Regions from separate parts of the Pseudomonas sp. NPDC087185 genome, predicted to be linked through region 2. Evidence: riboswitches for the same ligand, from Rfam matches in the RefSeq annotation. Region 2 holds a riboswitch; each other region holds the start of a gene.
What was found. A riboswitch is a leader RNA that binds a small molecule or an ion and turns the genes downstream of it on or off. The one in region 2 is predicted to bind cobalamin.
Positions count from the first base shown of each region.

Region 1: another riboswitch for cobalamin. It lies ahead of cobO (cob(I)yrinic acid a,c-diamide adenosyltransferase); the one in region 2 lies ahead of ACIPIJ_RS14065 (ABC transporter substrate-binding protein).
Region 3: another riboswitch for cobalamin. It lies ahead of cobW (cobalamin biosynthesis protein CobW); the one in region 2 lies ahead of ACIPIJ_RS14065 (ABC transporter substrate-binding protein).

Region 1 covers NZ_JBIUZK010000008.1:216,445-225,993, forward strand. Annotated here, with positions in the region: gene cobC (alpha-ribazole phosphatase family protein) at 1-82, opposite strand, end outside; gene cobT (nicotinate-nucleotide--dimethylbenzimidazole phosphoribosyltransferase) at 79-1,134, opposite strand; gene cobU (bifunctional adenosylcobinamide kinase/adenosylcobinamide-phosphate guanylyltransferase) at 1,131-1,652, opposite strand; gene ACIPIJ_RS24850 (cobyric acid synthase) at 1,654-3,108, opposite strand; gene cobD (threonine-phosphate decarboxylase CobD) at 3,105-4,097, opposite strand; gene cbiB (adenosylcobinamide-phosphate synthase CbiB) at 4,090-4,998, opposite strand; gene bluB (5,6-dimethylbenzimidazole synthase) at 4,995-5,645, opposite strand; gene ACIPIJ_RS24870 (cobyrinate a,c-diamide synthase) at 5,642-6,937, opposite strand; gene cobO (cob(I)yrinic acid a,c-diamide adenosyltransferase) at 6,934-7,545, opposite strand; cobalamin riboswitch at 7,666-7,887, opposite strand; gene ACIPIJ_RS24880 (tartrate dehydrogenase) at 7,972-9,030, opposite strand; gene ACIPIJ_RS24885 (LysR family transcriptional regulator) at 9,155-9,549, shown strand, end outside.
Region 2 covers NZ_JBIUZK010000003.1:819,691-829,239, forward strand. Annotated here, with positions in the region: gene ACIPIJ_RS14055 (TonB-dependent receptor) at 1-216, shown strand, start outside; gene ACIPIJ_RS14060 (DUF1624 domain-containing protein) at 415-1,581, shown strand; cobalamin riboswitch at 1,610-1,808, shown strand; gene ACIPIJ_RS14065 (ABC transporter substrate-binding protein) at 1,919-2,929, shown strand; gene ACIPIJ_RS14070 (FecCD family ABC transporter permease) at 2,929-3,945, shown strand; gene ACIPIJ_RS14075 (ABC transporter ATP-binding protein) at 3,942-4,730, shown strand; gene ACIPIJ_RS14080 (pseudoazurin) at 4,748-5,182, shown strand; gene ACIPIJ_RS14085 (OprD family porin) at 5,179-6,516, shown strand; gene ACIPIJ_RS14090 (hypothetical protein) at 6,670-6,972, opposite strand; gene ACIPIJ_RS14095 (GNAT family N-acetyltransferase) at 7,078-7,578, opposite strand; gene ACIPIJ_RS14100 (hypothetical protein) at 7,720-8,199, shown strand; partial or broken gene ACIPIJ_RS14105 (diguanylate cyclase domain-containing protein) at 8,287-9,549, shown strand, end outside.
Region 3 covers NZ_JBIUZK010000003.1:384,625-394,173, forward strand. Annotated here, with positions in the region: gene ACIPIJ_RS12040 (sigma 54-interacting transcriptional regulator) at 1-246, opposite strand, end outside; gene ACIPIJ_RS12045 (hypothetical protein) at 241-501, shown strand; gene ACIPIJ_RS12050 (hypothetical protein) at 591-857, shown strand; gene ACIPIJ_RS12055 (VWA domain-containing protein) at 973-1,605, opposite strand; gene ACIPIJ_RS12060 (ATP-binding protein) at 1,641-2,642, opposite strand; gene cobN (cobaltochelatase subunit CobN) at 2,644-6,405, opposite strand; gene cobW (cobalamin biosynthesis protein CobW) at 6,409-7,476, opposite strand; cobalamin riboswitch at 7,576-7,784, opposite strand; cobalamin riboswitch at 8,185-8,409, shown strand; gene ACIPIJ_RS12075 (CbtB-domain containing protein) at 8,508-8,693, shown strand; gene ACIPIJ_RS12080 (CbtA family protein) at 8,703-9,413, shown strand; gene ACIPIJ_RS12085 (cobalamin biosynthesis protein) at 9,413-9,549, shown strand, end outside.

The DNA of each region.
Region 1 (9,549 bases), on a different contig from region 2:
GCTCGGTCAGGGCATCATCCAGGCTGCCGCGCAGGCCGCCACCCTGCTCGGTCTCACCGTGGCGCAGCAGGTCGATGATCATGCCGGGCGATCCGCCACGGCCGCTTCGGCGAAGGTCGCCATCTGCCCGTGCAGCACGCAGGCCAGGCGCATCAGCGGCACGGCCAGGGCGGCACCGCTGCCCTCACCCAGGCGCAGGCCCAGCGCCAGCAGCGGTTCGGCCTGCAGCGCTTCGAGCAAGGCCTTGTGCCCAGGCTCGGCGCCCTGGTGGGCGAACAACAGCCAGGCGCGGCACTGCGGGTTGAGGCGCACCGCCACCAGTGCGGCGACGCTGCAGATAAAGCCGTCCACCAGCACGGCAATACCCTGCTGCGCGCAGGCCAGGTAGGCGCCGACCAGGGCCGCGATCTCGAAGCCACCGACACAGGCCAGCGCCTGCAGCGGGTCGTCGGCACGCAGGCCGTGCAGCACCAGGGCGCGCTCGATCACTTCAGCCTTGTGCCGTACCCCGGCGTTATCCAGGCCAGTACCCGGGCCACTCAGGTCGCGCGCAGGGCAGGCCAGTAGCGTACTGGCCAGGGCCGCGGCGGCCGTTGTGTTGCCGATGCCCATCTCGCCACCGATGAACAGCTGGGCACCGTTCTCGGCTGCGCGCTGCACGCTGTCACGGCCGGCCTGCAGCGCCGCCCGCAGTTGCGCATCGGTCATCGCTGGCTCGCGGGCGAAGTTAGCGGTACCGGCCCCCAGGTGCAGGTGGCGCACACCCGGCAGCGCCAGCGCCGGGTCAACAGTCCCCAGGTCGACCACTTCGAGGCTGGCCTGCAGCTGGCGCGCCAGCACGCTGATCGCCGCGCCGCCGCCGACGAAGTTGCGCAGCATCTGCCCGGTCACCGCTTGCGGGTAGGCCGAGATGCCCTCCTCCACCACGCCATGGTCACCGGCAAAAATAGTGATGGCGACCTGGTCCAGGGTCGGTCGTTCACGCCCCTGCAGGCCGGCCAGTTGCACCGCCAGGCCTTCCAGCTGGCCGAGCGAGCCGGCCGGTTTGGTCAGCTGCTGCTGACGGGCGCGGGCCTGGTCCATGGCAGCGGTGTCGAGAGGTTGGCAGGCGTCACGCCACCAGGTCGGGTTCATAGTGCAGGTCCTTTGAGCATCAGGGGCAGGCCAGCGACGGTCAGTACCACGCGCTGGCAGCGTTCGGCGACGGCCTGGTGCAGCCAGCCGGCCAGGTCGACATAGCGCCGGGTCAGCTCGCCCATGGGCACCACGCCCAGGCCGGTTTCGTTGCTGACCAGGATGAGGGTGCCGGGCAACTGCTCCAGGCAGTCGAGCAGCGCATCGCGCTGCTGGGCCAGGCGCTGGTCGTCCTCGAGCATCAGCAGGTTGGTCAACCACAGGGTCAGGCAGTCCACCAGCAGGCAGCGGCCTTCGGCAGCTTCAGCGCGCAACACGGCGGCCAGGGCCAGGGGCTCTTCGATCAGCCCCCAGTCGCCTGGGCGGCGCTGGCGGTGCAGGCGTACGCGTTCGTTCATTTCGCCATCCAGCGGTTCGCTGGTGGCGATGTAGGTCACCGGCAGGCCGCTGTCGGCAGCCAACTGTTCAGCCAGGCGGCTCTTGCCCGAACGGGCGCCGCCGAGGATCAGGTTGCGCATGTCAGGCGACTCCACACAATGTTCGCAGGTACGCGGTATCCAGGTGCTTTTCCACCAGGTCGGCCAAGCGCTCGATGTCGCGCTCGCGCAGGGCCTCGTAGTCGATCGGCTGCACGTTCTCCAGCCCCGCCCAGCGCAGCAGCGCGGCGCACGACTGGCTGCCTTCGAACAGGCCATGCAGGTAGGTGGCGAAAATCTGACCGTCAGCGCTGATAGCGCCATCGCTGCGGCCATCGGCCAGTTGCACGGCAGGGTGCTCCAACGCAGGGCCGTGGGTGACGCCGGCATGGATTTCATAACCGCCAACCGGCGCTTGCTCAAGGCTCAACACCCCGGCCACGTTGCGCAATTGCTTCTCGGCTTCGAGTGTCGTCGCGTAGTCGAGCAGGCCAAGCCCCGGGCTGGAGCCTGCAGTGCCTTCCAGGCCGAGCGGGTCGTGCACGTTGCGGCCGAGCATCTGCAGGCCACCGCAAATGCCAATGAGCTTGCCGCCATAGCGCAGGTGCCGGGCGATGGCGGCGTCCCAACCGCGTTCGCGCAGTTGCGCCAGGTCGCCGCGCACGCTCTTGGAGCCTGGCAGGATGATCAGGTCGGCTGGAGGAATTGGCTGGCCGGGGCCGATGAACTGCAGGTCGACCTGCGGGTGCAGGCGCAACGGGTCGAAATCGGTGTGGTTGCTGATGCGCGGCAGCACCGGGACGATCACCTTGAGCACGCGCTCGTCCTTGGCTGCCTGGCGCACATCGATGCCGTCCTCAGCCTCCAGGTGCAGGTCGGTGACATACGGCAGCACGCCCAGCACCGGTTTGCCTGTGCGCTGTTCGAGCCAGTCCAGGCCCGGCTGCAGCAAGGCGATGTCACCGCGGAAACGGTTGATGACGAAACCCTTGACCCGCGCCTGCTCGCTCGCCGACAGCAGTTCGAGGGTGCCGACCAGGTGGGCGAAGACCCCGCCGCGATTGATGTCGGCCACCAGGATCACCGGGCAGTCAACCGCCTCGGCAAAGCCCATGTTGGCGATGTCACCGGCGCGCAGGTTGATCTCGGCAGGCGAGCCCGCCCCTTCGACCATCACCACCGGATACCCGGCGCTCAGGCGCTCATGGGAGGCCAGCACCGCCCGCATGGCGATGGCCTTGTAGTCGTGATAAGCCACCGCGTTCATGCTGGTGACCGCGCGGCCATGGATGATCACCTGGGCGCCGGTGTCGCTGTTGGGCTTGAGCAGCACCGGGTTCATGTCGGTGTGCGGCGCCAGCCGGCAGGCCTGGGCCTGCACCGCCTGGGCACGGCCGATCTCGCCACCGTCGGCGGTCACCGCGCTGTTGAGCGCCATATTCTGTGGCTTGAACGGCACCACGGCGACGCCCTGGCGCAGCAGCCAGCGGCACAGCGCGGTGACCAGCGTGCTCTTGCCGGCATCGGAGGTGGTGCCTTGCACCATGAGGGTGGTCATGCCGTTTCCTTCTGATAATCGGCCAGGGCCTGGGCCAAGCGCTGTTCATCGGCCGCGCAGGCGGGCAGCCCCAGGCGCACGGCGGGAGGCTGCTGGAACAGGCGCACGAGGATGCCGCGGCGGGCAAGAAAGTCATGCAGGTGCGCGGCACGCTCGCTGCGCACGTACTGGAACAGGTCGCAGCTACCTGCAGGTGCCAGCCCGGTGCTCTCCAGCAACAGGGCCAATCGTGCGCTGGCCTGGGCGCAGCGCTCGATCTGCGCCTGATGCGCTGCCGGGTCGGCGAAGCAAGCCTGGGCCAGCACGCGCGTGGGGCCACTGACGGTCCACGGGCCCAGCAGGTCGGCCAGGCGTTGCAGCAGGGGCAGTTCGGCAGCGACACAGCCCAATCGAACACCCGCCAGGCCGAAGAACTTGCCGAACGAGCGCAGCACGATCAGCCCGGGGCGTTCGGCACACTCGACCACGCTGTGTTCGGGGGTGTTGTCCATGAAGGCTTCATCGACCACCAGCCAACTGCCCCGCTCGGCCAAGCGGGCATGCCACGCGAGCAGTCGGTCCCGGGGCACACGGTGGCCGGTCGGGTTGTTCGGGTTGACCAGCACCAGCACATCGAGGCTGTCGAGGGTCGCGTCGACCTGCCCTTCCTGCAGCTCGATCAGGGTATGCCCTGCCCGCTGCCAGGCCTGCGGATGCTCCGCGTAGCAAGGCGATAGCACCCCGACCCGGCCACTGGGGCGCAGCTGGGGCAACGCCTGGATCGCCGCCTGGGAGCCGGCCACCGCCAACAGCTGGCGGGCGCCGTAATAGGCGCGCGCCGCCGCCTCGAGGCCGTCCTCCGTCTCGGGCAGGCGCGCCCAGGCGTCCATCGGGATCGGCGGGATCGGGTAAGGCCACGGCGCGATGCCGCTGGACAGGTCGAGCCAGGCCTCACGCGCAATCCCGTATTGCCGCACCGCCCGTAACAGGCGGCCACCGTGCTCAAGCATTCAGGTACGCTCCCACGCAGATCACCAACAGCCACAGCCATACGCCACGCTGCACCAGGCTCCAGCCGCGCTCGATGGCATCGGCATCGGCCATCGGCCCTTCGCCCAGGCACGGGCGCTCGTGCAGTTCGCCGTGATACACCGCCGGGCCGCCGAGCTCGACACCCAAAGCACCGGCGCCCGCCGCCATCACCGGGCCCGCATTGGGGCTGTCCCACAATGGCCCCTGCTTGCGCCAGCAGGCCAGCGCCAGGCGGGTCTTGCCGAGCAATGCATAGCTCAGCGCCACCAGCCTTGCAGGGATATAGTTGAGCACATCATCGATGCGCGCGGCGCACCAGCCGAAGCGCTCGAAGCGTTCGTTGCGGTAGCCCCACATGGCATCCAGGGTATTGCTCAGGCGGTACAGCACCACGCCCGGCGCGCCGGCGACGATGAACCAGAACAGCGCGGCGAACACCGCATCGCTGCCGTTCTCCAGCACCGACTCGGTCGCGGCCCGGGCCACGGCGGGCTCATCGAGCTCGCGGGTTTCGCGGCTCACCAGGTAGCCGACACGCCGCCGCGCCTCCTCCAGGTCGCCCTGGCGCAAGGCGCTGGCAACGGGCAGCACGTGCTCGCCGAGGCTGCGCAGGCCCAGCGCGCAATACAGCGCCAGCACGTCCACCAGCCAGCCGATATAGGGCAGCCAGGACAGGATCAGCGCCACCAGGGTCAAGGGCACCACGGCCAGGAACCAGGCACTCACGCCATGGCTGCGCCAGCCTCGCCCACCGGCATTCAGGCGCCGCTCCAGGTTGGACGCCAGGTTGCCGAAAGCTACCAGCGGGTGGCGCCGCTGCGGTTCGCCCAGCAAGGCATCCAGGGCCACGCCGGCCACGGTCAGCAAGGCCACGCTCATGGGCGCTCTCCCCATTGGTTCTCGAACAGCATGTCGCTCAAGGGCCGTTCTTCGGCCCAGTTTTCCAGCACCAGCATCGGTGCCGGATAAAATTCGGTAACAGGGCCAAGGCACAGTACAGCGACCGGCTTGGCCCCGGCAGGCATACCCAGCAGCTCGGCCAGTGCCTGTGGGTCGAACAACGAGACCCAGCCCATCCCCAAGCCTTCGGCACGGGCCGCCAGCCACAGGTTCTGAATGGCGCAGGCCAGCGAGGCGAGGTCCATTTCCGGCAGGGTGCGGCGGCCGAAAATGTGCGGTTCGCGGTTGTCCATCAAGGCGGCTACCCACAATTCGGCGCAGTCGTTGATGCCTTCGACCTTGAGCTTCATGAATTCGTCGGTGCGCTCACCCAAGGCGTCGGCCGTGCGCACCCGCTCTTGTTCCACCAGCGCCTGGATGCGCGCGCGCAGGTCGCCCTGGCGGATGCGAATGAAGCGCCACGGCTGCATCAGGCCCACGCTGGGTGCCTGATGTGCGGCGCCGAGCAGGCGGCCGAGCACGTCAGGGGCGACCGTGCCGCCGGCAAAGTGGCGCATGTCACGGCGCTCGCCGATGGCGCGGTAGACGGCGGCACGCTCGGCCTCACTGAAAGCGTGTTCGCTCATGGTCGCAACAGCGCCGCCGCCGCCTCTGGGTTGGACGGGAAATAGAAGTGCACGTAGGACGCGGTGAGCCGGCCCAGGCGATAGACCGCCTCGTTGCCGCGCCCACCGTTGGGGCTCAGGCCACGGGCGATCGGTTCCAGTTCGGTGCTGGTCAGCGAATGGTGGTAGGTGTGCCCGCGCAAAGTACCTTCCGGCAGTTCCACAGCTTGCAAGGCCAGGGCCGCCAGGCGTTTTTGCAGGGTCGCTTCGCCCGGTAGCAGGCCGACCAGCGCCGCTCGTTCACCGGCAACGTCGGTCAGGGCATCGAGCAGATAAAGCATGCCGCCGCATTCGGCCAGCAGCGGTTTGCCAGCGCCGTGGTGGGCACGGATGGCCTCACACATCGTCGCGTTGGCGGCCAGCGCATGGTGATGCAGCTCGGGGTAGCCACCCGGCAGGTACAGGCTATCGACGGCCGGCAGTTCACGGTCGTGCAGCGGCGAGAAGAATGCCAGTTGTGCGCCCAGGTTGCGCAGCAGGTCGAGGTTGGCGCCGTAGGTGAAGGCAAACGCTTCGTCCTTGGCCACGCCGATGCGCACACCGGCCAGCGACGCGGCGCTCGGCTGCGGCTCAGGCTCGGCGAACGCCACCGGCGGCGGCGGCGCGGCGTCGCAGCTGCTGCCCAGTGCTTCGGCGGCAGCGTCCAGGCGAGCATCCAGGTCATTCAGCTCGCTGGCCTGCACCAGCCCCAGGTGGCGGCTGGGCAGCTCGATGCCGCGCTCGCGCGACAGGCCGCCATACCAGCGCAAGCCTTCGGTCAAACTGCCTTCGAGCAGTTGCGCATGGCGCAGGCTGCCGACCCGGTTGGCCAGTACGCCGGCAAACGGCAGGTCGGCCTGGTAGCGCGCAAGGCCCAAGGCCAGGGCGCCGAAGGTCTGGGCCATGGCCGTGCCATCGATCACTGCCAGCACCGGCACGCCGAAGTGGCGCGCCAGGTCGGCGCTCGACGGCGTGCCGTCGAACAGCCCCATGACCCCTTCGATCAGGATCAGGTCGGCCTCGCCTGCCGCGTCCCACAGCAGTCGACGGCTTTCCTCCGCACCAATCATCCACAGGTCGAGCTGGTACACCGGCGCACCGCTGGCGCGCTCGAGGATCATCGGGTCGAGAAAATCAGGCCCGCACTTGAACACCCGGACCTTGCGCCCGAGGTTGCGGTGCAGCCGGGCCAGGGCCGCAGTCACGGTGGTCTTGCCCTGGCCAGACGCCGGGGCCGCGATCAATACGGCCGGGCAATGTCGCGTGTGGCTCACAGTTCGACGCCCTTCTGCGCGCGGATGCCCGCCTGGAACGCATGCTTGAGCATGCCCATCTCGGTGACGGTGTCGGCCAGCTCGATCATTTCGGGCTTGGCCGCGCGGCCAGTGACGATCACATGCTGCATCGGTGGCCGCGCCTGGATGTCGGAAAGCACCTGGTCGAGGTCGAGGTAGCCGTGCTTGAGGGCGATGTTCAGCTCATCGAGCACCACGAACTGCACGCTCGGGTCCTGCAGCAGCTGGCGCGAAACGTGCCAGGCCGCTTCGGCAGCGGCAATGTCGCGCTGGCGGTCCTGGGTTTCCCAAGTAAAGCCCTCGCCCATCACGTGGTAACGCACCTGCTCGGGGAAGCGACGGAAGAACAGCTCTTCGCCGGTGCTGTTGCGGCCCTTGATGAACTGCACCACGCCGCATTGCATGCCATGCCCCAAGGCGCGGGCGAGCATGCCGAATGCCGAGCTGCTCTTGCCCTTGCCGTTGCCGGTGAGCACCAGCAGCAGGCCGCATTCGTTGGGGGAATTGGCGATACGTTCGTCGATGACCGCCTTCTTGCGCTGCATGCGCGCCAGGTGGCGTTCGTCGCGTTCGGTGGGTTCGCTCATGGGGGTACTCCGCAGGCTGGCGCCACGCGAAGCAGCGGCGACAGGTCGATAGACAGGCAAGCGGAGAGCGCGCAGGAGCCATGGCCAGACGCCACGGTGCACCGCGCATCACCCTCCGTGATGCCGTTGGCAGTGACAGGCCGGTCTCCGGGCTTGTGAGCGGGCGTCGGCCCGGGCCTGCGCGCCTTCCCGGATGCGGGCATCCAGTGGCCGTGCGCGGCTTTTTACTCACCTACCGTTGCGGGGGCAGCGCCGGACTCGCGCCATGCTGGCGCCCACCGGCTTCCCAGTTTCACCCTGCCCAGTCGAGGCTGGCAGGGCACCTGAAACACGCGCGAAGGTTAGAGGGTTGAATGGGGAGCGTCAATCGAACGGGGGCGATTTCACGGAGCCCATCGTCGGTGTACCGACGATGGGCCATCACGCTTAGCGACGAATCAGCGCCAGCACCGCATCGGTCACTTCACGGGTGGTCGCCTTGCCCCCCAGGTCAGGCGTGTGCACGCCACTCTCGGTCACCGCCTCGATCGCCGCCATCAGTTCGCGAGCGGCAGCCTCCTCCCCCAGGTGCTCGAGCATCATCACCGCGGTCCAGAAGGTGGCAATGGGGTTGGCCACACCCTTGCCGGTGATGTCGAAGGCCGAACCGTGGATCGGCTCGAACATCGACGGGAAGTCGCGGCCGGGGTTGAGGTTGGCGGTGGGCGCGATGCCCAGGCTGCCGGACAACGCGGCAGCCAGGTCCGACAAGATGTCGGCATGCAGGTTGGTGGCCACTACCACATCCAACTGCTCGGGCTTGAGTACCATGGTGGTGGTCACCGCATCCACCAGTTCGCGGGTGGTGCGTACATCCGGGTAGTCCTTGGCCACGTCCTCGAATACCTCGTCCCACAGCACCATGCCATGGCGCTGGGCGTTGGACTTGGTCACCAGGGTCAGGTGCTTGGCCGGCCGTGTGCGGGCCAGGTCGAACGCAAAGCGATGGATGCGCTCGACGCCGACGCGGGTGAACGTCGAAACCTCGGTGGCCACTTCGATCGGCAAGCCCTGGTGAACACGGCCGCCACTGCCGGAATATTCGCCTTCGGAGTTCTCGCGCACGATCACCCAGTCGATCGCCTTACCCTTGGCCAATGGGCTGGTCACCCCCGGCAGCACACGGGCCGGGCGCACGTTGGCGAACTGATCGAAGCCCTGGCAGATCGGCAGGCGCAGGCCCCACAGCGACACATGGTCCGGCACCTCCTGGCTGCCCACCGCGCCAAAGAAGATGGCATCGAAGGTCTTGAGTTTCTCCAGGCCACCGGCAGGGATGTATTGGCCTTCGCGCAAGTAACGCTCCGAGCCCCAGTCGAAATGCTCGAAATCGATGCCGAAGCTGCCGCGCTTGGCAGCCAGTGCCTGCAGCACCTCCACACCTGCGGCGATCACTTCTACGCCAATGCCATCACCTGGAATTGCCGCGATCTTGTAGTTGTTCATGCCTCGACTCCCCTGCTTATTGTGGCCCGCCGAACTTGTGCTGGCGGGGATGAGCCGAGTATATGTAGTGAACACAGGGCAGCAGTTAACCCTGGATCACCTCTTAAGTAACCATGGGTTAATGATGAATCCGACACAGGACCTGGGCTTCTTCCACCTGCTGGCCAAGCAAGGCAGCCTGGCCGCCACGGCACGCGAGCTGGGCGTAACACCACCGGCGGTGAGCAAGCGCCTGGCGGCGCTGGAGGCACGCCTGGGCGTACGGCTGGTCAATCGCACCACCCGCTCCATGAGCCTGACCGCAGAGGGTGAGCTGTATTTTGCTCATGCGGCGCGCATCCTCGCGCAGGTCGACGAAGTGGAACAACTGATCGGCCGCCACCGCGCCGAGCCCAAAGGCCTGATCCGGGTGAACGCCTCGCTGGGCTTTGGCCGCCGCTACATCGGCCCAGCCTTGGCAGACTTCTATGCCCGCTACCCGGACATCGAGGTGCAACTGGAAATCAGCGACCATCCGCT
Region 2 (9,549 bases):
GATGAGCGCTATGCCAATACCGCCAATACCCAGAGTGCGCCGGGATACACCGTGGTCGATGCCAACATTGGCTGGCAGGTGCTGCCGGACGTGCGGCTGGGGTTGCAGGTGAACAACCTGTTCGACCGAGAATACGTGGCTTCGGCCTTCAGTGGCACGCAATGGATCATGGGCGTGCCGCGCTCGTATTTTGCCACCGTGGATTACAGCTTCTGATTTGAGTCAGCAGGTCCGGCCTGTTCGCGCAAAAAGCCCGCCCCCACAGTGACTGCAGAAATGTGTGGAACCTGTGGGCGCCGGCTGGTCCCGCGAACAGGCCGGTATGAACACCCAAAAAACCACTACCAGGCCTTCATTAAATAGTTATAAGATAACGTTTCATTTGACATTCATTCCTGCCTGCGACCCTCTTCCATGACAAGCGCCGCCGCCACCCCCACCCTGCTCACCCAGCGCCTGCAGAGCATCGATGCCCTGCGCGGCCTGGTGATCCTGTTCATGCTGCTCGATCACGTTCGCGAGACGTTCTTCCTGCACCGCCAGGTCAGCGACCCGATGACCATCGACGCCACCGACCCGACGCTGTTCGCCAGCCGCACCCTGGCCCACCTGTGCGCCCCGGTGTTCGTGCTACTCACCGGCCTGTCGGCCTGGCTGTACGGCGAGAAGTACCAAGGCCGCAGCGATGTCTCGGCGTTCCTGTTCAAGCGCGGCCTGTTCCTGGTGGTGCTGGAGTTCACCCTGGTCAACTTCGCCTGGACCTTCCAGCTGCCGCCCAGCGTGATCTACCTGCAGGTGATCTGGGCCATCGGTGTCAGCATGATCGCCCTGTCGCTGCTGGTGTGGCTGCCCCGCCCCGCGCTGCTGGCCCTGGGTGCGCTGATCGTCGCCGGCCACAACCTGCTCGATGGCCTGCACTTTGGTGTGGAGTCGGCGATGCATGTGCCCTGGGCGATCCTGCATGACCGTGGCTGGCTTGAGTTCTCCGACAGCCTGCGCCTGCGCACCTCTTACCCGGTGCTGCCGTGGATCGGCGTGATCGCCTTGGGCTATGGCCTTGGCCCTTGGTTCGGCCGTGGCCTTGATGCGAAGCAACGCCAGCATCACCTGCTGCTGGCGGGCGTGATCGCCCTGCTCGGTTTCGTCGTGCTGCGCCTGCTCAACGGCTACGGCGAAGCGCCGTGGAGCGGCTACCCGACCCTCACCCAGACGCTGATGAGCTTCTTCAACATAACCAAGTACCCGCCTTCGCTGCTGTTCCTGGCCCTGACCCTGGGCTGCGGCCTGCTGTTGCTGCGCGCCTTCGAACGCGCAGGGCAAGCCCGCTGGATCAGCGCCCTGGCCGTGTTCGGCGCGGCGCCAATGTTCTTCTACCTGCTGCACCTGTATGTGCTGAAGCTGCTGTACCTGGCCAGCGTCGCCGTGTTCGGCCTGAACCACGGCGACTACTTCGGCTTCGACGGCATTGGCGCCGTGTGGCTAGGCGCGGTGCTGCTGGCGGTGGCGTTGTACCTGCCGGTGCGCTGGTTTGCCCGGCTCAAGGCGCGCCGTCGCGACATCACCTGGCTGAAGTACTTCTGATTTAGCGTTTTCACCCGGCGCCTGATGGTCTACCATGCGGGCCGCCGGTTTCCACCACGGAATTAATAGGGAATCCCAGGCCGCCCCAGGCGCGCCAAACGGAACTGCCCCCGCAACTGTAGGTGCCGAGCTCATGCCATTGATGCCACTGGATCCACTATCCGGGAAGGCCGGCGTTGAGCGATGAAGCACCAGTCAGGAGACCTGCCGGCCTACATTCACCAACCGGCGGGGTGTCCGGGATTGGCCATCAGTGTTGCTCCTGCTGCCTGCAGGGGCTCGGCGATGCCTGTCCGTGCGTTCCTTCCGTGAACTGTCCGATAGGAGATCGCCCAGCATGCTGCCTCGTTTCGCCACCCTGCTCGCCGGCCTGAGCCTCACCGGCGTGGCCCATGCCGCCGCCACCCACTACCCGCTGACCGTGGACAACTGCGGCATGCCGCAGACCTTCGCCCACGCCCCCGAGCGCGCGGTGACCATCGGCCAGGCCGGTACCGAAATGCTCTATGCCCTGGGCCTGGGCGAAAAGCTGGCGGGCACTTCGCTGTGGTTCAACAACGTGCTGCCGGAGTACAAGGCGCTCAATGACCAGGTGCCGCGCCTGGCCGACAACGACCCGAGCTTCGAAGCCGTGGTCGGCAAGCGCCCGCAACTGGTGGCGGTGCAGTTCGAATGGATGGTCGGCGCCCAGGGCGTGGTCGCAACCCGCGAGCAGTTCAACGAACTGAAGATCCCCACCTACCTGCTGCCTTCGGACTGCGAAGGCAAGGACAACCTGGTCGGTGCCGACGGTACGCGCCTGCAGGCGTTCCAGGTCGACAGCATCTACAAGAGCGTCAGCCAGCTGGCTGAAATCTTCGACGTGCAGGCCCGTGGCGAAGCGCTGAATACCGATCTCAAGGCGCGCCTGGACGGTGCCAAGCAGCAACTGGCCGGTAAGGACTTGAGCAAAACGTCGGCGCTGTTCTGGTTCTCCAGCGCCGACCTGGACATCGACCCTTACGTCGCCGGGCGACAAGGTGTCGCCGATTTCATGCTGCGCACCTTGGGCGTGCGCAACGTGGTCGAGTCTACTGAAGAATGGCCGACCGTAGGCTGGGAAACCCTTGCCAAGGCCAACCCGACCTGGCTGATCATCGCCCGCATGGACCGCCGCCGCTTCCCCGCCGACGACTACCAGAAGAAGCTGGAATTCCTTCACAACGACCCCGTCACCCAGCACATGGATGCCGTGAAGAACAACCGTATCATTATCCTCGACGCCGACGCCATGCAGGCCGGCATTCGCCTGTTCCGTGGCCTGCAGACCCTGTCTGCGGCCTTCGCCAGCGGTAAAGCGGCGCAGTGATGAAGCGTTTGCTGCCCTGCACGGCCCTGGCCCTGCTCGCTCTGCTCGCCGCACTGCTGGCAGGCACCGCCATTGGCGAAACCACCGTATCGCCCCGGGTGGTCTATCAGGTACTGGCCAACCACCTGTGGCAAGCCGATTACCCGGTCGACCCGATCGATGCCGGGATCATCTGGAACTACCGCCTGACCCGCACCCTGGTCGCCGCGGCCTGCGGTGCGGGGCTGGCGACCTGCGGGGTGATCTTGCAAGCGCTGCTGCGCAATCCGCTGGCCGAACCTTACTTGCTGGGCCTGTCGGCCGGCGCCTCGACGGGCGCCGTGCTGGTCGGTTTGCTAGGCCTGGGCAGCGTGGCCCTGAGCATGTCCGGCGGCGCTTTCGTCGGCGCCGTGGCAGCGTTCGCGCTGGTGTTGGTACTGGCCCGTGCGGCCGGGCCGAGCAGCAACAACGCCCAGGTGATCCTGGCGGGCATCGCCGGCTCGCAACTGTTCACCGCCCTGACCGCGTTCCTCATCACCAAGTCGGCCACTGCCGAGCAGGCCCGCGGCATCCTGTTCTGGCTGCTGGGCAACCTCAGCGGCGTGCGCTGGCCATCGGTGTGGATGGCGCTGCCGGTGGCGCTGTGCGGGCTGGTGGTGTGCCTGTGGCACCGGCGTACGCTGGATGCCTTCACCTTTGGCGCCGATTCGGCGGCGTCGCTGGGTATCCCGGTACGCCGCAGCCAGCTGCTGTTGATCAGCTGTGCGGCGCTGGTGACGGCGGTGATGGTGTCCATCGTCGGCGCCATCGGTTTTGTCGGGCTGGTCATTCCGCATGCCTTGCGCCTGCTGCTCGGCCCCGGCCACAGCCGGCTGCTGCCGGCCAGCGCCTTGGGCGGTGCGCTGTTCCTGATCGCCGCCGACATGCTGTCGCGCACGCTGATCCCTGGCCAGGTGATCCCGGTGGGTGTGGTCACGGCCTTGATCGGTGCACCGGTATTCGCGCTGATCCTGGTCAGCCGACGGAGGCGCGCATGACGGTCATGGCGCCACTGCACGTCGCCCCGCTCGCCTGCCAGGGCCTGAGCCTGCAACTGTCAGGCAACAGCGTGCTGCGCGACATCGACCTGGCCGTGATCGCGGGCGAAACCCTCGGCATCGTCGGCCCCAACGGCTCCGGCAAATCGTCCCTGCTCAAGTTGCTGGCCGGTTTGCGTACACCGCACAGTGGCAGCGTCCGGCTGCTCGGCGAGCCGCTCGCGCACCTGCCGCGCCGGCGTATTGCCCAGGCCCTGGCGCTGGTCGAACAACAGGCCGACACCCTCGACGCCATCAGTGTGTACGACGCCGTGGCGCTGGGGCGCACGCCGTGGTTATCGGCCCTCGCGCCGTTCTCCAAAGAGGACCGCGCCATCGTCGAGCAAGCCCTGGCCGACCTCGATGCCGCGCACCTGCGTACACGCATCTGGGGCTCGCTGTCCGGTGGTGAGCGCCAGCGCGTGCACATCGCCCGTGCCCTGGCCCAGCGCCCGCAGGTGCTGCTGCTCGACGAGCCGACCAACCACCTCGATATCCAGCACCAGCTGAGCCTGCTGCAACAGGTGCAGGCGCTGCCAGTGACCACCCTGGTGGCCCTGCACGACCTGAACCAGGCACTCACCTGCGACCGCGTGGCGGTGCTCGAACACGGCCGCCTGGTGGCCCTCGGCAAACCGCTGCAGGTACTCACCCCCGAGCGCCTGCTGAGCACCTTCGGCGTGCACGCCCACTACCTCACCGACCCCTTCGACGGCGCGCGCATCCTGCGCTTTCGCGCCCCCTGAACCAGGAAGTTCCCGCCATGCTGTTGCGCCCCACCGCCCTGCTGCTCGCCAGCGCCCTGCTGCCCTTTGCCGCGCTGGCTGAAGTGCATGAAGTGAAGATGCTCAACCGCGGGCCGGCGGGCGCCATGGTCTATGAGCCAGACCACCTGCGCATCGCACCGGGCGACACCGTGCGCTTTCTGCCAACCCAGAGCGGCCACAATGCCGCCAGCCTGCCAGGCTTGCTGCCCGCTGGCGCCGAGGCGTTCAAGAGCAAATTGAACCAGCCGTTCGAGCAGACCTTCACCGTCCCTGGGCTGTACGGCATCCAGTGCATTCCGCACCTGGCGATGGGCATGGTGATGCTGATCCAGGTGGGCGATACAGCCCCGGTCGAATGGCCAGCGACCTTGCCAGCCCGGGCACAAGCGCGCTTCACGGCGCAACTGCAGCAGCTGGAGGCCGGGCAATGAACCGTTTGCTAATGGCCCTGCCGCTGCTGGGCCTCGCGCCCTTGGCGCTGGCTGAATCTGCACAGTCACAGAGCAATGGCTTCGTCGAGGACAGCAGTTGGAGCCTCCTCAACCGCACGGTGTACGACCAGCGTGACTACAAGCACGGCGGGCGCAACAGCGCTGGCCGCAATGCCTACAAACCCCGCAACGAACGCAACGGCCTGGCTGAGGAATGGGCCTACGGCTTGATGGGCACGTTCCAGTCCGGTTTTACCCAAGGCCTGATCGGGGTTGGCGTCGACGCCCACGCCTACCTTGGCGTGCAACTCGACAGCGGCGGCGGCCGGGTCGGTAAAGCGCGCTTGCTCGGCGTGGACAATGACGGCCACCCGAAGAACGAATACAGCCGAGGCGGCGCAGCGTTGAAGCTGCGCATGTCCAACACCGTGCTCTCTTATGGTGAGCAGCGAGTGAAGACACCCGTGTTCAGCTCTTCCGACAGCCGCTTGCTGCCTGAAACCGCGACCGGGTTCTTCCTCACCAGCAACGAAATCGACACGCTGAAGCTGGTCGCGGGGCACTTCAACGAAAGCACCGACCGTAACGCCTCAAGCCACAACCAGGGCTTCGTGGTCAATTACTCCAACGGCCGACAAGGCAACAGCTTCGACCTCGCCGGCCTGGTGTGGAACCCCAGCGCCGCCTTCAGCGGCAGCCTGTACACCTCCCGCTACGAAGACAACTGGAACCAGCACTACCTCGGCAGCACCGTCACCCACGCCCTGGACGACCGCCGCAGCCTGAGCCTGGACCTCAACCTGTACCGCACCACCGACACCGGCAAGGCCCTGTCCGGGCGCATCGACAACACCACCTGGAGCCTGGTCTCGCGCTACAGCCAAGGCCCGCACAGCGTTAGCCTCGGCTGGCAGCAGGTGGATGGCAACACGCCGTTCGACTACGTGACCCGCGGCGCGATCTTCATTGCCAACGCCGTGCAGATGTCCGACTTCAACGCCCCGAACGAAAAATCATGGCAGGCGCGCTATGACCTGAACATGGGCGCGTATGGCGTACCGGGGTTGAACCTGACGGCGCTGTATGTGCGCGGGTTCGATATCGATGGCACACATGTGGACCCCACTGGCGGGTATGCGTACCTGGGTTATGGCAAGGGCGGCAAACACTGGGAACGGGACCTTGAGGCGCGGTATGTGGTGCAGAGTGGCAAGGCCAAGGGCACGGCGTTTTCGCTGAGGCACAACGTGCACCGCGGGGATACGGCGCAGGCGGAGCTGGATGGGAATCAGATTCGGTTGGCGGTGGAATGGCCGTTGACGGGCGGATTCTGACAGCCAATCAGGCACCTTACCCCTGCAGGCACAGTGCTGTTTGCCAGGCCAACGCTGCTCCTGTGGGAGCGGTTTACCCGCGAAGAAGGCACCGCGGTGCAGGGCCAGGGCCATGCCCTGGTTCGCAGGTAAACCTGCCCCCACAGGCCCCTGCTAAGCGACTTGCCAATCGTGCTTTTCCTGCTCGGACATCGCAGCCACCACATCAGCAAAGGTGTCGTTGAACTCCGAACTGACATTGCCGTGCACCTGGTAATTGGTCAGCAAGTACCGTTTCACCGTGTTCGGCCAGCGACCCTCCTTGTGCGCCGCATTGATGATGCCCTTGGCATCCTGGTAATTGGCCCTCGGCCATAGCTCGGCAAGCCGCCGTTCGAAGTCACCGAAGTTCCAGCTATCGGTGCGCCGCTCGAACTCATCGAGCAGGTCAAGTTTATACAGTGCCAAGTGCGCCATGAGCATGCCTTCTTCGTCATCGTCAGAAACCCGAAGGTAAGCAAATGGCCGGGGGTTGAAAATGAACCCGTTGTCGCTGCGCGCCGCTGAAAAGTAGGAAAAGTCCTAGACGGCCTGCCACTGCTCCATGTGCGTGGTCCGCCACACCGGGTCGTCTTCCACATCGATCACGGCGAAGCCCTGGCGCTCCCAGAAGCGGATCGCCCCTGGCAGAAACGGATGAGTGTGCAGGTACAGGCATTCGACGCCGGCGTCGATGGCCCGCTCGCGCAAGGCCGAGAACAGCGCAGCGGCCAGGCCGTGGCGGCGGTATTCAGGGAGCACGAACAGGCGCACGATTTCGACGACGTGTTTGCCGTGATAATCGAGTTGGCGAAAGCGATGATCGTACGGCAGGTAACCGATGCCAGCGACCAACCGACCTTGGTCACGGGCTTCGAGAAAGTGGCCGTCGCCGTCCAGGTAAGTGGCTTCGAAATGGGCCAGGTCTTTGGGCAACGGCGAATGGGCCAGCAGTGGGAAAAGCGCGCGTCGGGCGCTGTCGACGAAAGTGACGAGTTCGGCCACGGCTTCACGGCGGGGCGGTTGGATGATCCAGTTCGGCATGGGGCTGCAGGCTTTGGCTTGGGCAACGGGCCGACCACCCTACCGCACATTGCCGTGCAATGCAGCGCCGCGAATGGCTCGTCGACAGCGGGCCGACCTCGCTATAATCCCCCACCTGAAACGCGCGCCCAAGGCCACCCCATGCCCCGCATTCCCACGTTGCTGCTGCCCCTGCTGTTCATCGCCGCCCTCACCGCCTGCGACCAGAAGCCCACCCGCGAGGAACAGATCCTGGCCAACCTGCCGTTGCAGGAGGCCTACGAGCACAACATCGAGCGCATGGCGTCGCTCCTCACCCGCACCCACCCGCAACTGGCCGAGGACACCATCCGCGGCGTGCTGCGCAAGCACCTCACGGTGGAGGACCAGCGCCAGGACCTGTTCAAGCTCTACAGCGAGAAGAACTTCAGCGACACCGAGTTCGCCACCATCGTCGCAGTCACCCGCGACCCGGCCAAGGCCAAGGCGATGGAAGAGACCGAAGACGGTCAGCGCCTGAGCGCAAAGCTCACCCGGCTGATGCGTGAAACAGCGCGCGATGAAAAGGCACAGGCACTGGCCAAGCAGCGCCTGCAACAGGTGGAAGACGAGCTGAATGCGCTTGAAAACGCCGGTTCCTGACGCTTTGCGACAACCCGCCATGCCGCCCGTAGCCGCTCAAGCCTATAACGAGTAAGGTTATTTCCTTTTGCGCCAGTGAGGTCAGGATTGCCACACGCCAAGCATGGACTGCGCCTGGACCTGCGTACGCTGATCCTGATTCTCTGCGCCCTCACCGCCCTGGTGATGCTCTGCACCAGTTATTTCGCCAGCTACCGAGTGCAACGCCAGTTGCTGATCGACCACGCCCTGTAAGCCAACCGGGTGTACGCAGCGAAGCTGGCGGCGATCACCGAGACGTTCATCGGCAATGCCTTGCAGCAGCTGTCGTTCAGCGCTGGCGTGCAGGGCCGGCAACTGGGTAATACCCAGGCGTTGCAGGCTGAAACCGACCGCCTGTTGCAGCAGAGCATGGCATTCAACTCCACGTTCGTCGTCGACGCTCAAGGGGTGGTGCGGGCGGTGTCTCCCGCTGCGCTGCGCCACTACCTGGGCACCCAGGTGCAGACGCCCGGCTCCGTGGAGGCCCTGCACGAACGTCGGGCTCTGGTATCCATGCCCTACCTGTCGGCCGCCAACAACCTGGTGGTGGCGCTGTCGCAGCCGATCTTCGATGCCAGCGGCCGCTACCTGGGGTATGTGGGTGGCAGCCTGTACCTGCGCGAACGCAATTTCCTCAACAGCCTGCTGGGCGAGCACTATTACCAGGACGGCTCGTACCTCTACGTGGTCGACCGCAATCGGCGCCTGCTCTATCACCCTGACGCCGAGCGGGTGGGCACGGTGGTCGAAGGTAATCGGCTGATCGACCAGTTGGCCGACCTGCAAAGCGGCACACGGCAGGTGGTCAACAGCCAAGGTGTCGCCATGCTGGCAGGCTATGCGACGGTCCCCAGCACGGGCTGGGGCGTGGTGGCGCAGCAGCCACTGGCACAGACCACGGCCCCGCTGAACCAGCTGATCCTCAACGTGATCGGCCTTTCGACGCCGCTGGCGCTGCTTGGCAGCCTGGTGCTGTGGTGGTTGGCGCTGATCATCGCCCGGCCGCTCTGGCAACTGGCCGCCGGCGCCCGCTCGATGGACCGCGCCGGGACCGCCGAACGCCTGCACCGGGTGCGCGCCTGGTATTTCGAGGCGGCCGAGCTAAAACGGGCGTTGTTGTTCGGCCTGAACTTGCTGCAAGAGCGCATAGGCCGGCTCAACCACGATGCCCAGACCGACCCGCTGACCGGGCTGGGCAACCGCCGCAGCCTGGAGTTCAAGCGCTCGCTGCTGGAGGCTGAGGGGCAGGCATTTTCTGCCATCGTGCTGGATATCGACCACTTCAAGCGCATCAACGATGGGCACGGGCACGATGTCGGTGACCAGGTG
Region 3 (9,549 bases), 440 kb from region 2:
CTCGGCATTGAGCACGGCGATCCACTCGGTATTGCTGCGCTTGATCATGTCCTTGACCGCATCCGGGTGGCGCAGGTGCGATTCCTGCAGGCGCAGCAGGCCGATATCGCAGCGATGCTCCAGGGCAAGGTCAAGGCTACAGCTGTGAACATCCCAGCCGGCATGTTCAAGGCCCGGAAGCAGGCGGTGGCAGTCGTCGCAGGGGTCGACAATGAGCAGACGGCGAAGGGAGGCGGTTTCGTGCATGACCGTTCCTTGGCGCCAAATTGTGGTTTTTTACATGAAAACAGTAAGTTGCGGCGCCTGTTTAACAGTAGCAACGAACATGATGGCGCCCACTACCGTCTGTCTGCCGAGCTCGGCCGGTTTCAGAGCAAACGGGAATTTTTCAAATTTATCAGCGTCACAGGCGGCGCAGGACAATTAAAAAATTGTTCCACCGTGAAAAATTTACAGCCACGGTGTGACTTCACCCCCAACTTGGAGCATCAGTACAAATAACCCCGCACTGCAGATCGCGATAACCTGAAGCGACGTTGCAGTTACGCGGACTTGAATTTCGATGTTTGGGACCATAGAGAGACCGAACCATGAATGCCCCGCTCCGTGTCAACGAAGCATTGCTGATTGCCGACCACGCCTTCGAACCCTTCCAGTGCGTCGCCTGGGATGCGCCCAATGGTACCGGTGAGTTGAGCCTGGCAGTGATCGACCGGACCAGCACCCGTATCGGCAGCAAGCAAGTGTCCTCGCGTATCTATTCCGACCCAGCTCAATGGGCCAGCCTGATCGAGGAAGTGCGCGCCGAACTGTGCCAGAAAGGCTATGACCTGCAACCCTGGTCGATGCCAAAGTAATAGCCGTGCTGCCAGCAAGTGCGTGCCCGGCACGCACTTGTGCAACTTTGCTATTAGCGCTCAGGCAACTTCTGCCCTTGCGACATAGTGTCGCGGCACGCCCTGCCGTAATAATTCATTGTTTCACCTTGAATTGCTCAAGATGCTGATAGTCGGCCAGTAAATGCATGGCCAACTGCCGCGCCCGACCCAGCCGAACGGGCGCCAATTCCATGTCCACCACTAAAGTGGCACACGGCATGGGCTGCAAGGCATTCCAACGTTGCAGGCGCCCGTCAGTAAAAACCAAGCAGCGCTGCAGTTCCTGAGGGTGGGCCTTTTGCCTTGCCTGCAACCAGTGGCGGGCTTGGTCCAGCGCTGCGATCAACGGTGTACCGCCGCCTGCCCCCAAGGCTTGCAGCCACGGTTGCAGTGCAGCCGAGGCTTTCAGGCCCTGCCGTTGCCACTGCGGCGCACCGCCACTGGCGGTCAGCAGCGCCAAGCGGGCACGCTGGCGATACGCCTGGTCGAACAACTCCGCCAACAGCCCTTTACTCAGCGCTAACGCCTGGTGGCGGCGTGTAGAGGCCGATGCATCGACGATGACCAGCCAGAGCTCAACGGCTTGGCCCCGGCGCTGTTGCCAGCAAAGGTCCTGGCGCAGGCGTGGGCGCCCTTTGAGCAGGGTCGCGAGCCAGGCCACCCGGCCTTTTGCCGCCGCAACCACACGGCCACGGCTGGCACCGTCCAGTCTGCCGACACGGGGCATGGCATCCGCCACCTGGCTGCCGGGTGGGCGGATGCTCAGGGCTTTTTTGCCCAGTTCGGCACCTCGCGTCGGGCACCGCTGGCCACCGGCTGTGCTGGCAATGCCCCCCAATCGCCCTGCCCGCCTGGATTGGGCGCATCACGTCCACCTGCAGGGGGTGGCGCAGATGGCGGCTCGCTTTCAGGCGACACCCGACGCCGATGGCGCAGGGCGAACTCCGCCACGGCATCGACATCGGCCTCCTCGATCGCCTCGCCCCCGCGCCAGGCACAATGCGCGCGGGCAGCACGCAACCAGACCAGGTCGGCACGCAAGCCATCGACTCCGGCGGCAAAGCAGCGCTCGGTGATCCAGGCCAGGGCCTGGTCGTCCAGGGCAATGGCTGCCAGGGCCTGACGCGCCGCCTGACAGCGCTCGCGCAATTGCGCCTGGTCGGCTGCCCACTGCTCGCAGAAGGCCTGCGGGTCGCTGTCGAAGGCCAGCCGGCGACGAATGATCTGCTGGCGCGCTGCGGGCGCCGGCAACCCTTCGAGCATCACATTCAGGCCAAAGCGGTCGAGCAATTGCGGGCGCAATTCGCCTTCTTCGGGGTTCATGGTGCCGATCAAGACGAAACGGGCACTGTGCCGGTGGGAAATCCCGTCGCGCTCGATGCGGTTAGTGCCACTGGCGGCCACGTCCAGCAAAAGATCGACCAATGTGTCGGGCAGCAGGTTGACCTCATCGACGTACAACACGCCGCCATCAGCCTGGGCCAACACACCCGGCGAAAACTGCGCCTTGCCCTGCCCCAGCGCGGCATCGAGGTCCAGCGTACCGACCAGCCGTTCCTCGCTGGCACCCAGCGGCAAGGTTACGAACGGCCCCTCACCGAGCAGGTCGGCCAGGCCACGGGCCAGGGTACTCTTGGCCATCCCGCGCGGCCCCTCGATCAGCACGCCGCCAATCTTCGGGTCGATGGCCGTCAGGCACAGCGCCAGCTTGAGATCGTCGGCACCGACCACGGCCGCCAGGGGGAATTGCACGGGTTCACTCATTTCAAGCCTGTTCCTCGCCGTCGAGCAGTTGCTCCTCCAGCGCTTCGCGATAGTCACCGGGGGCTTCCCAGAGCCCGCGCTGCTGGGCTTCCAGCAAACGCTCGGTGAGGTCACGCAGCGCCTCGGGGTTGTGCTCGCGCATGAAGTCGCGGGTCGCCGGGTCGAGCACATAGGCATCGGCCAGCGACTGATAATGATGGTCATCGATCAGGTGCGTGGTGGCATCGAAGGCGAACAGGTTGTCGACTGTCGCCGCCAGCTCGAAGGCACCTTTGTAGCCATGCCGCTTGGCGCCGTCGATCCACTTGGGATTGAGCGCGCGGGCGCGGATGACGCGGTTCAGCTCCTCTTTGAGGGTGCGGATACGCGGCCGGTCGACCTGGCTGTGATCGCCGTGGTAACTGGCCACCGCGCTGCCGGACAAGGTCTCGGATGCCGCCAGCATGCCCCCTTGGAACTGATAGTAGTCATTGGAATCGAGCAGGTCGTGCTCATGGTTGTCCTGATTTTGCAGAACCGCCTGCACCTGGCCCAGACGCCGGGCGAACTGGGCCCGCGCCGGGGTGCCTTCGTCACTGGCGCCATAGGCATAGCCACCATGGTTGAGGTACACCTCGGCAAGGTCGTCGCGGCTGTGCCACAAGCGGCCATCGATGGCATTCTGCACACCGGCACCATAAGCGCCGGGCTTGGCGCCGAACACGCGCCAGCCGGCCTGGCGTGCCGCCTGCTCGGCGGCCACACCCTGCGCCTGCAGCGCTTCACGCTCGCTGCGCACGCGCGCGGCCAGGGGGTTGTAGTCATCCGGCTCGTCCAGCGCCGCTACCGCCTGCACCGCCGCATCGAACAGGCGGATCAGGTTGCCGAAGGCATCGCGGAAAAAGCCCGAGACGCGCAAGGTCACATCCACCCGCGGGCGATCGAGCAGGCTCAGCGGCAGAATCTCGAAATCGTCGACGCGTTGGCTACCGGTGGCCCACACCGGCCGCACGCCCATCAGCGCCATGGCCTGGGCGATGTCATCGCCGCCGGTGCGCATGGTCGCCGTGCCCCACACCGACAGGCCCAGCTGGCGCAGGTGATCACCGTGGTCCTGCAGATGGCGTTCGAGGACCAGGCTGGCCGAGGCGAAACCCAGGCGCCAGGCGGTGGTGGTGGGCAAGTTGCGCACGTCCACGGTATAGAAGTTGCGGCCGGTGGGTAGCACATCCAGGCGCCCACGGCTGGGTGCGCCGCTGGGGCCGGCCGGCACAAAGCGCCCGGCCAGGGCCGCAAGCAGGCCGTTGATTTCCGCTGCCCCGCAGGCGTCCAGGTTGGGTGCTACCTGCTCCAGCAGGGCCTGCACCACCTCCTGCAGCGGCTGCCATTGCACCTCGGCGGGCAACTGTAGCGTACCGTCCAACGCTTGCTCGATGACCTGCAACGCCAACAGCTCAAGGCGTTCGCGGGTGTCGCCGAAGGTGCGCCACGGCGCTTCGCTGATGGCTTGCAAAAGCATCGGGCGCGGCCCCGACCACGCTTGGCCAAGGTCGCAATCCAAAGGGTCGAAGCCCAGCACCAGTGCTTTGGCGAGCGTGCGCAGCAAGCTGGCATTGCCCCCCCGGCCATCACCGCGCTCGACCCGCAGCAGGGCCAGCAAGGTGTCGATCCGCAGGCGGGCCTGCGGGGATTCGCCGAACACATGCAGGCCATCGCGAATCTGCGATTCCTTGAGGTCGCACAGGTAAGTGTCCAGGCGCGGCAACCACACGGCAGCATCGTCCAACTGGCCTTCCAGCTGCAGTTCGCGATCAATATGGTTGGCCTTGACCAGTTCGAGAATATCGCGCTGCAGTTCACGGGCGCGCCGCGGGTCGAGCATCTGCGCTTCGTAGAACTCGTCGGCCAGTTGCTCCAGATGGCGCAACGGCCCGTAGGTTTCGGCGCGGGTCAGCGGCGGCATCAGGTGGTCGATGATCACCGCCTGGGTGCGGCGCTTGGCCTGGGCGCCCTCGCCTGGGTCGTTGACGATGAATGGGTAGATGTTCGGCAGTGGGCCCAGCAGCGCATCCGGCCAGCACTGGGCAGACAGGCCGACGCCTTTGCCGGGCAGCCACTCCAGGTTGCCGTGCTTGCCGACATGGATGACCGCGTCGGCGGCAAAGGCATGGCGCAGCCAGAAATGGAACGCCAGATAGCCATGTGGCGGCACCAGATCCGGGTCGTGGTAGACGGCGCTGGGGTCGACCTGATAACCACGCGCCGGCTGGATGCCGACGAACGTCAGGCCAAAACGCAGGCCGGCGACCATCAAGCGGCCGCTGCGGTACATCGGGTCTTGCTCGGGTGGCCCCCAATGCTCCAGTACGGCCTGGCGGTTGGCTTCAGGCAGGCGCTCGAAGGCCGCCTGATAATCCGTGAGACTCAGGCTCTGGGCACAGGGACGCTGGTCGAGGTGGTCGAGGTCGTTGGTCACGCCGCCGAGCAACTGGTGGATCAGTTGCGTGCCGCTGCCCGGCAGCTCGGCCAACGGATAGCCTTCGGCTTGCAGGGCCTTGAGAATATTCAAGGCCGCTGCGGGCGTGTCCAGCCCGACGCCGTTGCCGATACGCCCATCACGGGTCGGATAGTTGGCCAGCACCAGCGCCACGCGCTTCTGCCCGTTGGGCAGTCGCGCCAGCTCCACCCAGCGCCTTGCCAGTTCGGCGACGAAATCCATGCGTTCGGGGTGGGCGCGGTAGCAGACTACGTCTGACTGGCTGCGCTCGCTGCGCCAGGCCATGTCCTTGAAACTCACCGGGCGGGTGATGATGCGCCCGTCCAGTTCAGGCAAGGCAATGTGCATGGCCAGGTCGCGGGCGCCAAGGCCCTGCTCGCTGGCTTCCCAGCCGGGTTGGTTGTCCTGCGCGCAGATCGCCTGCAGCACCGGGATATCACGTCGAAACGGCCGCAGGTTGGGGCGCTCCGGGCTGGACAAGGCGAAGCCTGTGGTGTTGATCAATACGTCGGCGCCGACTTCGTCCAGCCAGGCTTCCACCTGTTCCAGGCAGGCACTTTCCTTGAGGCTGGCGACGGCAATCGGCAGCGGGTTGAGGCCGGCTGCCAGCAGGCGTTCGCAGAATACGTCGATGAAGGCCGTATTGGCGGCCTGCAGGTGCGAGCGGTAGAACAGCAGCGGCGCCACCGGGTGCTCCGGGAGCCACTGGCCGTACCAATCTTCAAGGACCGCTGCCGGTTTGCTCGGGTGATAGACCGAGGTGCGTGGCAACGGCTGCGGCGCATCCCAGGTGTAATCACAGCCCAGCCACTGGTTGGCCAGGCACTTGAACAGGTTGACGGCATTGGCCTTGCCGCCTTGGCGCAGGTAGTGCCAAAGGCGCTCGGCCGACTCGCCAGTGACCGTGCCAAGGCCGGTCAGCTCCGGGTCCGGGCGGTCGTCGCCCGGCACCAGTATCAGCTGGACACCGCGCGAGGACAGTTCGACCAGCTGCTCGACACCATACCGCCAATAGCCGACGCCGCCGTGCAACGACACCAAAATGACCTTGGCATGGCGCAACACCTCATCGACATACAAATCGACCGAAGCGTGGTTCTGCACCTGCATGGGGTTGGCCAGGCGCAAGCTGGGGAAGTCATCCGGCAGTTGCTCGGCGGTTTCGGCGAGCAAGGCCAGGTGCGAGTCGCCGCTGCAGAGGATCACCAGTTCGGCGGACGTCTGGCCGAGGTCGGCAATGCTGTCGTCCGGCACGAAGCCGCCGGGCTGGGTCCGCAGCAGGTGCATGGGTCAGGCGCCCAGGGCTTGGCGCAGGCGCGCTTCCAATTGCGCGGCATCGAGGTCCTGGCCAATCAGCACCAGGCGGGTGATGCGCGGCTCGTCGGCGCGCCAGGCGCGGTCGAAGTGCTTGTCAAAACGGGTGCCCACGCCTTGTACCAGCAGGCGCATCGGTTTGCCAGGAATCGCCGCGAAGCCCTTGGCGCGCAGGATGCCGAATTCCACCACCAGCTGAGTCAGCGCGTCGAGCAGCAGGGCTTCATCGGCTTCGGGCAGGTCGATGGAAATGGAGTCGAAGGCGTCATGATCGTGGTCGTCATGGTCGTCGCCGTCATGGTGCGAATCGTGGTGCGTACGGCGGCCATCGATGTGTGCTTCGGATTGCGCGCCCACACCCAGCAGCACGTCCAGCGGCAGGCGGCCGCTGCTGGCTTCGATCACCTTGACCGCAGGCGGCAATTCTTCGGCGACTTCGGCGCGGACCTTGGCCAAGCCTTCGGCGTCGATCAGGTCAGCTTTGTTCAGCACCACCAGGTCGGCACTGGCCAACTGGTCGGCGAACAGTTCGTGCAGCGGCGATTCGTGGTCCAAGTTGGGGTCGAGCTTGCGCTGGGCGTCGACCTGGTCCGGGTAGGCGGCGAAGGTGCCGGCGGCCACGGCCGGGCTGTCGACCACGGTGATCACTGCGTCGACGGTGCAGGCGTTACGGATTTCCGGCCACTGGAAGGCTTGCACCAGGGGCTTGGGCAGGGCCAGGCCGCTGGTTTCGATGAGGATGTGGTCGAGGTCGCCGCGGCGCGCCACCAGCTCACGCATCACCGGGAAGAATTCTTCCTGCACGGTGCAGCACAGGCAGCCGTTCGCCAGTTCGTAGACGCGGCCGCTGGCCTCTTCCTCGGTGCAGCCGATGCTGCACTGCTTGAGGATTTCGCCGTCGATGCCGAGCTCGCCAAACTCGTTGACGATTACCGCGATGCGGCGGCCCTGGGCGTTGTCGAGCATGTGCCGGAGCAAGGTGGTCTTGCCCGAGCCGAGGAAGCCGGTGACGATGGTGACGGGGAGCTTGGCCAGTGTTTTCATGTCGCGTTGCCCTTGGCAGGATGGCGCGGGCATGCGGGACGAAAGCCGCGGGCCAGACCGGCCGGGCTCGTTCGCCACCGGATCACCCCGCCCGGTTGAAAGTCGAAAACGTTGCGAGGCAGGTCTCCTGGCTTGCACCGTTCCGGCCCCGATCGAACGGAGATGGCGGGATGACGCCTTCCCGCGCCGAGGCGCAGTGGCTGTGTCGATCCGTTTCGGTGCTTACAGTTGCGGGGGCAGCCGCGGCTTGTACCGCGTTCCCGTCTTAGCTTCGGCCTGGCCGAAGAACCTCGAAGCGGCAAGGCTACGCGGGGGGTGGGGGATGGTCAACAGTTGCCGCGAGCCACCCCCCACAAATCCCAACGCAAACTGCTTTTCGCTTTTGCTTTTGCTTTTGCTTTTGCTTTTAAGCGCGCGGTAGTTCAGGCGCCACCGAATGCGACTTCAGGAGGCCGAGCGCAGGTCTTGCGAGCGCGGTCCTCCCGGGAGCAAGGCCGGAGCGAGGGAACCCCGAAGCGCAGCGCAGGGGCCGGATGACAGGAGCCAGCCTTTTTGGGTGGGCCCGCTCCCATCATCCGGCCCCTACGCTGCGCTCCGGCCTCCTGAAGTCGCAATCTGCATCGCCTGAACTACCGCGCACTTAGAAGCAAGAGCAAGAGCAAACCTGCAACACGCGCTGCGATTGACGGAAACATTGCCCCGTGCTCTCCTTACACCCTGCGTTCAGGTGCCCCCAAGGGGGTGAAACGGGAAACCGGTGCGTCGCAGGCCCCCGATAAGGGCCCGACAACTCCGGTGCTGCCCCCGCAACGGTAAGCGAGTGAAGCGTCGAGACCACTGTGCCACGCAGTACGGCATGGGAAGGTGACGCTTTACCAGGAGCCCTGCTCCTCCTCGCAAGCCCGGAGACCGGCCTGACGTTCATGAACACCCCGCGGTGGGCGGGCGCTGTCGCATTCCCCTGGGCCATCCAAGCCCGGGGCTGTCGCGCTCGCCTATGCCCCTATAAAAGCAAAGCAGAGGAATGCGTCATGCCCATCACCAGCGCCAAACACAGCATCAGCACCCCCGTCACCCTCAGCCAGCGCGTGGTAATCGCCGCCGGTGCCAGCCTGCTGGGCCTGTGCCTGATCTACTTCGCCGGCTTCTCGCACATCGAGGCCGTGCACAACGCCGCCCACGACACCCGCCACAGCGCCGCCTTCCCCTGCCACTGAGACCGCCCGATGATCAAGCGTATTGCCCGCACCGCCGGGTTCAGCGGCCTGCTCGCAGCCCTGCTGCTGACCCTGCTGCAGAGCTTCTGGGTCGCCCCGCTGATCCTGCAGGCGGAAACCTATGAGTCGGCCGCCCCTGCCGCCGAGCACCACAACCATGACGGCGAAGCGGCTGTTGCCCATGAACATGCGGCCGGCCATGAGCACAGCGACGAGGCCTGGTCGCCGGAAGACGGCTGGCAGCGCATCCTGTCGACCACCGGGGGCAACCTGGTGGTAGCGGTCGGTTTCGCCCTAATCCTCGCCGCGCTGTACAGCCTGCGTGAGCCCAACCGCGTCGCCACTGGTGCGCTGTGGGGCCTGGCCGGGTTCGCCGTGTTCTGCCTGGCGCCCACCCTGGGCTTGCCGCCTGAGCTACCGGGCACCGCCGCCGCAGACCTCGGCCAGCGCCAGAACTGGTGGATCGGTACCGCTGCTGCCACTGCAGTGGGCCTGGCCCTGGTGGTGTTCGCGCGGCACTGGCTGTTCAAGGCACTCGGCATGGTTTTGCTGGTGGTGCCCCACGTGATCGGTGCACCGCAACCCGACGTTCATCAAAGCCTGGCCCCCGAAGCCCTGGAAACCCAGTTCAAGGTCGCTTCGTGGGCAACCAACGCCGCCTTCTGGGTGGCATTGGGCCTGCTCAGCGCCTGGCTGTATCGCCGTTCCAGCCAGGCTTGATGACCAGCAAAAAGCTGCAGCTGGCGCTGTACGCCGGCTTCGGTTGCCGCCGGGGCTGCCCGGTGGAAGTGCTCGACGCGCTGCTGCGCCAGGCGCTGGACCGGCATGGCCTAGCACTGACTGCGCTGCAGGGCAT